DNA from 2 places in the Terrisporobacter muris genome. Region 1 is predicted to be linked to the other one. Evidence: riboswitches for the same ligand, from Rfam matches in the RefSeq annotation. Region 1 holds a riboswitch; the other holds the start of a gene.
The links. Region 1 has a riboswitch for glycine ahead of NSA58_RS05385 (GrdX family protein). Riboswitches for the same ligand answer to the same signal wherever they lie in the genome.
Positions count from the first base shown of each region.

Region 2: linked by a shared signal. The riboswitch ahead of NSA58_RS16935 (saccharopine dehydrogenase family protein) and the one ahead of NSA58_RS05385 (GrdX family protein) in region 1 are both predicted to bind glycine.

Region 1 covers NZ_JANKBY010000041.1:10,399-17,394, forward strand. Annotated here, with positions in the region: gene trxB (thioredoxin-disulfide reductase) at 22-966, opposite strand; gene grdB (glycine reductase complex selenoprotein B) at 1,029-2,330, opposite strand; gene NSA58_RS05380 (glycine/sarcosine/betaine reductase component B subunit) at 2,349-3,629, opposite strand; gene NSA58_RS05385 (GrdX family protein) at 3,770-4,132, opposite strand; glycine riboswitch at 4,301-4,400, opposite strand; gene grdA (glycine/sarcosine/betaine reductase complex selenoprotein A) at 4,607-5,077, opposite strand; gene grdB (glycine reductase complex selenoprotein B) at 5,102-6,409, opposite strand; gene NSA58_RS05400 (glycine/sarcosine/betaine reductase component B subunit) at 6,423-6,996, opposite strand, start outside.
Region 2 covers NZ_JANKBY010000320.1:169-4,081, forward strand. Annotated here, with positions in the region: gene NSA58_RS16930 ((2Fe-2S)-binding protein) at 1-235, opposite strand, end outside; gene NSA58_RS16935 (saccharopine dehydrogenase family protein) at 354-1,598, opposite strand; glycine riboswitch at 1,812-1,918, opposite strand; gene asnB (asparagine synthase (glutamine-hydrolyzing)) at 2,018-3,862, opposite strand.

The DNA of each region.
Region 1 (6,996 bases):
AGCAAAGACAACTCGTTGGCGTTATGAGCATGGCGAATTTTCTATATATTTCTCAGCTTGAACAGCTGCTATAGCACCATCTGCTACTGCAGTTACTACCTGTCTTAAAGATTTAACTCTAACATCCCCTGCAGCAAATACTCCATCAATATTTGTCTTCATGTCTTCATCTGTAACTATATATCCATTTTCTAGAGTTAATATATCTTTGAATAATTCAGTCTTTGGAAGATATCCAATAAATCCAAATAATCCAAAAGTCATGTCTTCTTCATCAGCTTCTATAGTTGTTAATTCGCCTGTTTTCACATTTTCAACAACCATATAGCTTAAGATTCCATCTCCACCTAACTCTTTAACTTTAGAGTCCCACATGAATTTTATTTTTTCGTTCTTAAAAGCCTTATCTTGTATAGATTTAGCAGCTCTAAGTTCATCTCTTCTATGAATTATTGTTACGCTTCTACCAAACTTCGTAAGATACATAGCTTCTTCTACAGCTGTATCCCCACCACCAACTACATATATATCAAGGTCTTCAAAGAAAGATCCATCACATGTAGCACAATATGAAACACCTTTTCCTGTATATTCTTTTTCGCCTACACAGCCTATCGGTCTTGATGAAGCTCCTGTAGCTACAATTATTGTTTTAGCTTTATATACATCTTTTTTGCCTCTTAGTTGTTTTATAGAACCCTCTAAAAATACAGATTCTATCTCATCATAAACAACCTCAGCTCCAAAATTAAGTACTTGTTTATGCATTCTATCTATTAAAGTAGGGCCAGACTCACCTTCTAAGCATCCTGGGTAATTTTCAACCTCAGAAGTTAATGCTATTTGGCCACCTTCTTTTTTCTTTTCAATTACTAAAGTGTTTAATCTTGCCCTCCCTGCATATAATGCAGCTGAAAGTCCTGCTGGGCCTCCACCGATAACGATGACATCATATAGCTTACTCACTATATCCCCTCCCATATTATTAAAATTTTTAGATTTTAAAATCTTAAATTTAAGCAAATTTTTTATTCAAATACAGTTTGGTCTTCAACTTCAGTTTGTAAAGCTTTTAATGCTTTTTCAACTAAGTGTCTTCTTATTTTTTGTTCTTCCTCTAATGGTAATGCTGGATTTCCAAGAGGATGAGGGATTGCTATTGTTGGTACTATTCTATTAGCTCCAACTGTTAAAGAAATAGGTACTACTGTACACATGTGTACTACTGGTATTCCAGCTCTTTCTATTTCTTTTACCATCGTTGCACCGCAACGAGTACAAGTACCTCACGTACTAGTTAGAATTACAGCGTCAACACCATCTGCAACTAATTCTTTAGCTATTTCAGCAGCATACTTCTTAGCATTTGCAACTGCAGTTCCGTTACCAACAGTTGTATAGAAGTATTGATGTAAACTTCCTATTACACCTTGCTCTTCAAATTCTCTAAGTACATCTACTGGTAAAACTCTATCTGGCTCTTCATTTGCATAAACTGGGTCATATCCACCATGAGCAGTTTCATGATCAGCACTACTTAATACCTTAAATGAACTTATATCATATTTTCCAAATTTAGAAGCACTTGAAGATTCTATATGATCTGGATTTCCTTTTGGAACTATACCACCAGAAGTAACAAGAGCTATTTTAGCTTTACTTATATCTTTAACTGCTTTATTTGGCTCTACTCTATCAAAATTAGGCATTGGATACTCAGTAGTAAACTCCTTACCATTTAACTTTTTAATTAACATTTCTACTGCTCTCTTAGATCCTCTTTCTTTTTCAAAGAAGTTCTTTCTTATACCATTAGGCATATATCCTTCTTCAACAGATGCACCTATTTCTTCACCTTTTGCAAGTTTAAGGGCAAGAGGAGCCATAACTTTAACAGCATCCCTCATTCCTACTGCTGAATTTTTAGTAGAAACCATGTAAACTTTATTTTTGAACATATCTGCACCTGGATTTTCTACGTACATACCAGTTAATGAAGGTATTTCTAACTCTTCTTTAACAGCAGTAGCTATAGTTCCACAAGCAACACCATATCTACCTGCATTAAATGCTGGACCTGCTATAAACACATCCGGATTATACTTTTTAACCATATCTAAAACTTCTTTTTTAGCTTCTTCTAAATTTTCATTAAAGTAAGAGTCACCACATATTACTGTAGCTACTATTTCTGCTTCTCCTTTAAATGCTGCATTGAAAGCAACACCTGGCCCCACTATTCCCTCTCTAACCTCAGGTTTAACATGAGCCATTTCTTCCCCACCTATTTGTGCGAAAAATTGATTTATATATTGAACAACTTTTATCATCTTCAACCCCCCTTTCAACTATCTAGCACTTAATTTATTAAATCCAAGTTCATTAGTAGCTCCAGTTATTACTTGAAGCTCTGCAACTATTGAACCATCTGGTTGTAAACTTCCATCAAATCCACCAGCTATAACATCAGCTACCTCAGCATATCCAATTACTTTATCCATTGGAGGAAGAGTAACTACCATATTTGCATTTCCACCTGTAACAACTGCATTTGCAAGAGGATCAGCATCAGCTAATGATTGAGATTTTCCATCTCTACCTGCATATTCATCAGTAACTATAACTGTTTTTATACCTTTTTCCTCTATCTTTTTACAGTTCATTATTAAGTCTGTATCTGGGTTACCAAATCCTTCTTGAGTTATAACAACCCCATCAAGTCCTAAAAACTCTGCTAATTTTGCACTCCAGTTAGAAGATCTTTCCTTATCAGCAAGGTAAACGTTTTCATTGGTTAGAATTACCCCAACAAAGTTTAACTCTTTACCATGCTTTTCAAATAAATCATGTATAACTGGGTTATTTAAATGATGATAAGTTGTGTTTTTGTCACATGCAGAAACACAGTTACCACTTACTACTGCACCATCCATTATTTCTGTTGGATTTATCAAGGTAGATATCGTTTTCTTAGCATCTACTCCATAAACATAAGTATCATGTAATAATCCTTGAGTTTGAAGCATATACACATAAGCTACTCTTGGTAGTTCTGGGTATTTTTTGTATCCTTCTATTATTGAATCTGTTTCATAAACTTCAACTTCATCTGGAGTTATATCTTTAGCTAACTCACCTAAGTATATAGCCGCTTTATATCCAGCATATCTTACAGCTTCTTCGTGATTATGTTGTTTTAAACCATCTGCTGGTTCACAAACTACTACCAAGTTGTTTAATTGAGAGAAAGGTGTATATTTAGAACCCTCACCACTCATATCTATTATTCCTTCTTGGAAACCTACTATCTTTCCTGTTGTAACTACAGCAGAACCTTTAAGTACATTAGTTTTACCCGAGCCAACTGTTGTAACCTTGTTTATCATACCTGGGAAAATTCCACCTTGTCCTTCAACTTTAACTCTTGGTTCTATAACATCTTTAACTGGCATAATACGAGTACTATCGCCTGGTTTTGCTATTTCTAAGTCAACTGACTTAATATTTTCATCTTCCATTAACAAGTCAATTAATTCTTGCTTATTAACATAAATAACTCCATCTTCCACTTTTGAAACATCAGAAAAACATATGTCCTTAATTTTTACATATCCTAATTCTAATTTCAAAAAAATCACCTCCATAAATTTTATTACTTGAGCTAGGTATTTATTTAAAAGCACTCTAAGTGCTATTAAAACATATTAGTATTTCTATGGAATAATCAATTCTACTAAATATATTGCACTTACTTCTAAATACACAATCTTTAAGAAAGAGCGTTTTGAATTATTGATAAATCTACAATTTTAAAATCTTCAATTATTCTATCTGTTAATTCAATAGTGTAATCTTTATCTTTTTTAAATTTATCATAAGTTATAATTGCATTTTCAATAATCATTAAAGATTTGTAATCTAGGGATTTTTTATAATCAGATATTAAGACTGACTTATATGGAGTTTCATTTGGTTTTATGCTACTAGATAGTGGATGAGTCAAAAGTACATATCCTTCATGCACTCTGTCTCTTACATAAAGTAAGATTTCTCTAAAGGAACATTCTTTATAATAGATTTTATAATCATTTTTATATTTTTCATGTACCTTGTTGTTATTAGTTATTATCATATATTTATCCCCCCAGAATATTTCTTTTTGGCAATAAAAATAGCAGAAAGCTACCCTAGCTTTCTGCTCTGTATTTAACCTGAGAGTTTTCCCCTAATATGTAGAGTTGCCCCTTCGGTGCACATATATCTAATGATAAAACTTAAGATATCATGCTTTCCAGAGTTAAGTCGTACTACGGTCCTTTTGCCTGAGAGTATCCCCAACATTCGCTTTATATTGGCTTATTCCTTCGGCGCTTATTACAAGTCTCTCCCGTAATAGTCATCCTTAATATAATAATTATCTTATTATTCTGTCATTTTAATTTTTTATTAATTTTATAGATTTTTTCTATATTAATTAGATTATAATTAACTTTATCTATAATAAGCAACAAGTTTTTTTATGTTTTTTCATGTTTTTTTATGTTTTTATTTTTACCATACTCATCACTTTTCACATATTATATTAAGGATAACTAGTTATAAGTTTTTAGTATTTACAATATTGTTCTCTAATAGTAGCCATTTCATTAACTATATCATCAACATCAAGTACCATTTCCATCATTCCTATTTGTTCATCATATACACCTGAGTCAAATTCGTCTTTTACTTGTGCCTCACAAGCATGATATACTTGAAGTCCTAACTGGACTCCTGTCAATGGACCTGCATATGTTGGGTCACCTGCAGTAACTGTTTCAGCAGCAAGACCTGCTGCTTCACCTTCAGCTGCACCTAATAAAACTACAACATTTTCACAGCCGAATTCTTCTGCAAATTCCTTTACTCTTTTTTGATTTTCTAAGTCCATTGCTCCAGCAGCAGTTCAGACAAAACATTCAGTTGAAGAGAATACAACCTCTCCACCTGCAGTTTTTACACACTCTTCTATTGCTGGACCAGGAATACCATCTCTGTCACCAATTATGATGACTTTCTTTTTTTCTAATATACTCATTAGAAATACCTCCTGATCTACATTTTATTCAAATACAGTTTGATCTTCTATTTCAGTTTGTAATGCTTTAAAAGCTTTTGTTACAAGATTTCTTCTTATTTTTTGTTCTTCTTCTAATGGTAATGCTGGGTTTCCAAGAGGATGAGGTATTGCTATTGTTGGTACTATTCTATTAGCTCCAACTGTCAAAGAAATAGGTACTACTGTACACATGTGTACTACTGGTATTCCAGCTCTTTCTATTTCTTTTACCATCGTTGCACCGCAACGAGTACAAGTGCCTCACGTACTAGTTAGAATTACAGCGTCAACACCATCAGCTTTCAACTCCTGAGCATATTTTGCTGCAAATCCTTTTGCATTAGCAACTGAAGTTCCATTTCCTACTGTTGCATAATAATATCTATGAAGCTCTCCTATTACACCTTGCTCTTCAAATTCTCTCATTACATCAACAGGTAAAACCCTGTTTGGATCATCATTAGCATAAACTGGATCATATCCACCATGAGCAGTTTGATGATCTTGACTACTTAATACTTTAAATCCTTCCAAGTCATATTTACCATATTTTGAAGCACTTGAAGATTCTATATGATCTGGATTTCCTTTTGGAACTATGCCTCCAGAAGTAACAAGGGCTATCTTAGCTTTAGACAAATCTTTAATCGCTGGATTTGGAGCTACTCTATCAAAATCAGGCATTGGATATTCAGTTATGAATTCTTCGCCCTTTAATTTTTTGATTAACATTTCTACAGCTCTCTTAGATCCTCTTTCAGCATCAAAGAAATTCTTTCTTATACCATTTGGCATATATCCTTCTTCAACAGATGCACCTATTTTTTCACCTTTTGCAAGCTTAAGAGCAAGAGGGGCCATAACTTTAACAGCGTCTCTCATACCTACTGCAGAGTTTTTAGTAGGAACCATATAAACCTTATCCTTAAACATATCTGCACCTGGGTTTTCTACATACATACCAGTTAATGAAGGTATTCCTAATTCTTCTTTAACAGCAGTAGCTATAGTACCGCAAGCAACACCATATCTCCCTGCATTAAATGCTGGGCCTGCTATAAATACATCTGGGTTATATCCCTTAACCATATCTAAAACTACTTTTTTAGCTTCTTCTAAGTTTTCATTAAAATAAGAGTCACCACATATTACTGTAGCTACTATTTCTGCTTCTTCTTTAAACGCTGCATTAAAAGCAACTCCTGGCCCAACTATACCTTTTCTCACCTCAGGCTTAACATGAGCCATTTCTTCTCCACCTATTTGTGCGAAAAATTGATTTATATACTGAACAACTTTTATCATCTTCAAACCCCCTTTCTACCTATCTTGCACTTAATTTATTAAAACCAATTTCATTTGTAGATCCTGTAATAACTTGAAGTTCTGCTACTATTGATCCATCTGGTTGTAAGCTACCGTCAAATCCACCAGCTATAACATCGGCTACTTCTGGATAACCTATTACTTTATCCATTGGAGGAAGAGTAACTAATTCATTTGCGTTTCCTCCTGTAACAACTGCATTTGCAAGAGCATCTGCATCTGCTAATGATTGAGATTTTCCATCCCTACCTGCATATTCATCAGTTATTATTACTGTTTTTATTCCTTTTTCTTCTATCTTCTTACAGTTCATAATTAAATCAGTATCTGGATTACCAAATCCTTCTTCGTTGATTATTACACCATCTACACCTAAGAATTCAGCTAGTTTTGCACTCCAGTTAGAAGATCTTTCTTTATCAGCTAAATAAACATTTTCATTTGTTATTATTACGCCAACAAAGTTTAGTTCTTTGCCATGCTTTTCAAATAAATCATGAATAACTGGGTTGTTTAAATGATGATAAGTTGTATTTTTATCACATGCAGAAACACAGTTACCACTTACTATT
Region 2 (3,913 bases), on a different contig from region 1:
TAGTTTCCGCCATAACTTTCTCGATAGTATCTGCACCATTTTTAACTGCTTCTACAACTTCGTTTACTGATACATTTTGACACTTACAAGCATTTTGTAATACTCTATCTATCTCGCTATATTCATCATCATTTTCTATAACTATATCAGTCATATCCTTAACTTCTTTAACAGTTCTAGCTCCTTGAGCTTGTACTGCTCTAACTTTTAAATATTTTTCTTTGTCTAAAATCATATGTATTCTCCTTGTATAAAAATTCACATTATTAAAAATGAATATTAAGTATATTTCATATAATCATAAAATTACTTAATATCATTTTTTAAGTTTATTATTCCACTTAAATATAGGATTATACTATTTCATATCTAAATCCACTTTCTTTCATTAAATCTAGATATGGAATTGGATCAAAATATTCTGGTGAAAATACTCCTTCTCCTTTCCAAATTCCTCTACCTATAAGTTCTATACTAAGAGCTGCACCAAATCCTGTTTGAGCTACTACTGCTTGCATCCCCCATCTTCTTATTGATTCTTTATTATCAAAAGGCTGATACATAAATATTTCTTTTTTCTTTTTATCTTTTATACCTATACAGTGAACACCAACAAGCATCATACCTGTCATTTCATTACCAATATCTTTTGGTTGTGGTGCACAAGCTGCAACTACATCTCTTGGAACTACATTTACTCCACCTACATCTACTGGATGTATACTTCTAAGCCCCAAAGAATCAATTACTTTTAATGCATTTATTAAAGATGGATCTAATGCTATTTTGAAAGTAACTTTCTTAAGCCCATATTTACTTAAATATCTTTGCATAGTAACAACTTCTTCATGTTCTACTTTTACCAAAGTATTTTCTCCAACACCTTCAGGCATGATAAATTTTTCTTCTCCACAAAAAGCATCTTCTACTATAAATCCACCTTTCTCTTTATCATACTCCACATTTGGATTCATAACCTCATCTAAAATAGTCCATACATTAAATCCAAAGGTTATGTCATTTTCTTTAGCTCCTGGTATTTCTAAGTTGCCCCCATCTTTTACGTGTATCTCATGCAACTCATCAAATTCATATTCTGCAGCGTATTTAGCAAATACATTAACAACACCTGGGTCTATTCCCATACATATACAAGCCATCTGATTTTTCTTTTTCCACTCTTCATGTCTATCAAAATTATACTTAGTCATAGGTTCTATATAACTATTTTCTATACCAAGACCAAATTTAGGATTATCCATAGGCACCGACCAAGTTCCCATACTTCCGTAATTTGCGCCACCCTCATAAGCAGCATCAAAAATTATGTTACTTACAAATGGTGCGGCTGAATCCATTACAAAATCTATACTGTATTCTTTTATTAATTCAATCATTTCATCTTTATTTCTAGCATCAACTTGAACTGCTTTATAATTTTCTTTTTCTTTTAAATTTTCTATTACTTCATTGGCTCTTTGTAAATCGTAATCAGCTACTAAAACAAATTCTAACCATTCATTATGATTTTTTCTACTTTCTAGTATCCTTAATATTGATTCTCCTACTGCTCCTGATCCTACTAACATCATTCTCATAAATAATTTTTTCTCCTCTTATATGAATTTTTAAAATGTATATTCGTAGATAAATATGATTTTTAATTTGAGAGTTATGCTTTGTATTCAATTTATATTTTTTAACAAAAAAAGACAGAGTAATAAGCATGCTAAATAAGCATCTTATTACTCTGTCCTTTTGCCAGTTGGTTATAGCCACGTAGGCGACGGTATCCGTTCTCTCCAAAGCTTCGTCAAACAATCTTCCTTTTGCCTGTCAGTTTCAAAAAAGATTAAGATAAAATCTTTTTTTTGCTTCTTCGGCCTTACATCTAAGTAATGTCTAAGATTATTTTCATCCGATCATATTTATTTTACTACTCTATTTTATAACATATAATTTTTTTGTCAATAAAAAATTTAAATGATTCAAATATAATACTTGTTCAAAATAATTATTAAAATTGTATATTTAATTTTTCAATAAAAATTTGATACCATAAAGCAAACATAAATATAGTCCATACTTTTCTGGAATTATCTTTTTTATCACATATATGTTCATCTAAAAGTTTTATAGCATAATCCTTATTAATAAATTCATCAATATTTGAATCTAATATAGTTTTTCTTACTACATCACCTAATTCTTCTTTTAACCAAACTCTTATTGGTGTTGGAAATCCTAGCTTTTTCTTTTCAACTACGTGTTTTGGAACTATATCTTTAAATGCTTCTCTAAGTAATACTTTAGATTGGTTCTTTGTAACCTTTTGATCTAAACTTAACTTAGAAGATAATTCAAGAACTTCTTTATCTAAAAATGGAACTCTAAGTTCTATAGATGCACCCATCGACATTCTATCTCCTTTTAATAAAATATCTCCTGGTAGCCATGTATTCATATCTATATATTGCATAGTAGTTACATAATCATATCCTCTTTTTTCTGCTTCATCATAAATAGATTTAGTTGAATTTTGATAAATGAAATTATCACTATAATTATTTAAAACTTCTTTTAATTCCTTATTTTCAAATATTTTTGCATTACCTATATATCTATCTCTTAAGGGTGTAGTTGATCTAATCAAATAACTTTTACCTCTTACTTCTGGCATAATATTAGCTATTTTATTTACTGTATCATTAAGTTTATTAGGCATATTTAATAAAGGTTTTATACTAAAATATTCTTTATAGATATTATACCCTCCAAATAATTCATCTGCTCCTTCTCCAGATAAGACAACTTTGACATGTTTTCTCGCTTCCTTAGATAAAAAATATATTCCAAGAGCTGATGGATCAGCTAGCGGATCATCTAGTAGTTTAACAACTTCTGGCAAAGATTTTATATATTCTTTTTGACTCACCTTAATTTGTATATTTTCTATTCCTAATTCATCAGCAGTTTTTTTAGCTATATCTAACTCATTGTATCCATCTATTCCAAAACCTACTGAAAATGATTTTATATTAGGGTTAATTTTAGAAGCTAAAGTTGCTATTATGGATGAATCAATACCTCCAGATAAAAATGTTCCTACTTCAACATCAGATATTAAATGTTTTTTAACAGATTCATTAATCACATTATAAACATCTTCTTTGCTTATATCATTTCTTGTTTTGTAATCAATATCATAATAATTTTTTATAGTAAGTATATCATCTCTTATAGTAAAGTAATGATGTGGTGGTATTTTTTTTATTTCTTTTAACATGGTACCTTCACCATTTGTATATTGAAATGATAGATATTGTTGTAAAACCTCTTCATCAATACTTCTTTCATTGGATAAAAGTAATAAAGATTTGTACTCTGATGAGAAAGCTATAAAATCTTCATTTTCAAAGTAATACAAAGGTTTAATACCAAATATGTCTCTTGCTCCAAATAAAATTTGATTTTCTTCATCCCATATTAAAAAAGCATACATTCCCCTTAATTTTTCAACACATTTTTCTTTCATTTCAATATAAGATGTTAAAAGTACTTCAGTATCTGAATTAGTAGTAAATTTATGATTTTTTTCTTCTAATTTTTTTCTTAATTCTTCATGGTTATATATTTCACCATTAAAAATTATCACATTATTGTCTTTTTCAAAGGTCTGATGGCCACTTTCTATGTCTATTATACTTAGTCTTCTAAATCCAAAACTTATCTTATCATTTTCATAATATCCTTCATCATCTGGTCCTCTATGATATATTTCTTTATTTGCATCTCTTATAGCTTTTTGTCTTGCTAAATCAGGTTGTGCTGTTTTATAATATATTGCCACATGTCCGCACATATTTTGCCTCCTAAGTTGCGATTAGTCTATGATTAAATGTTAGATATATAT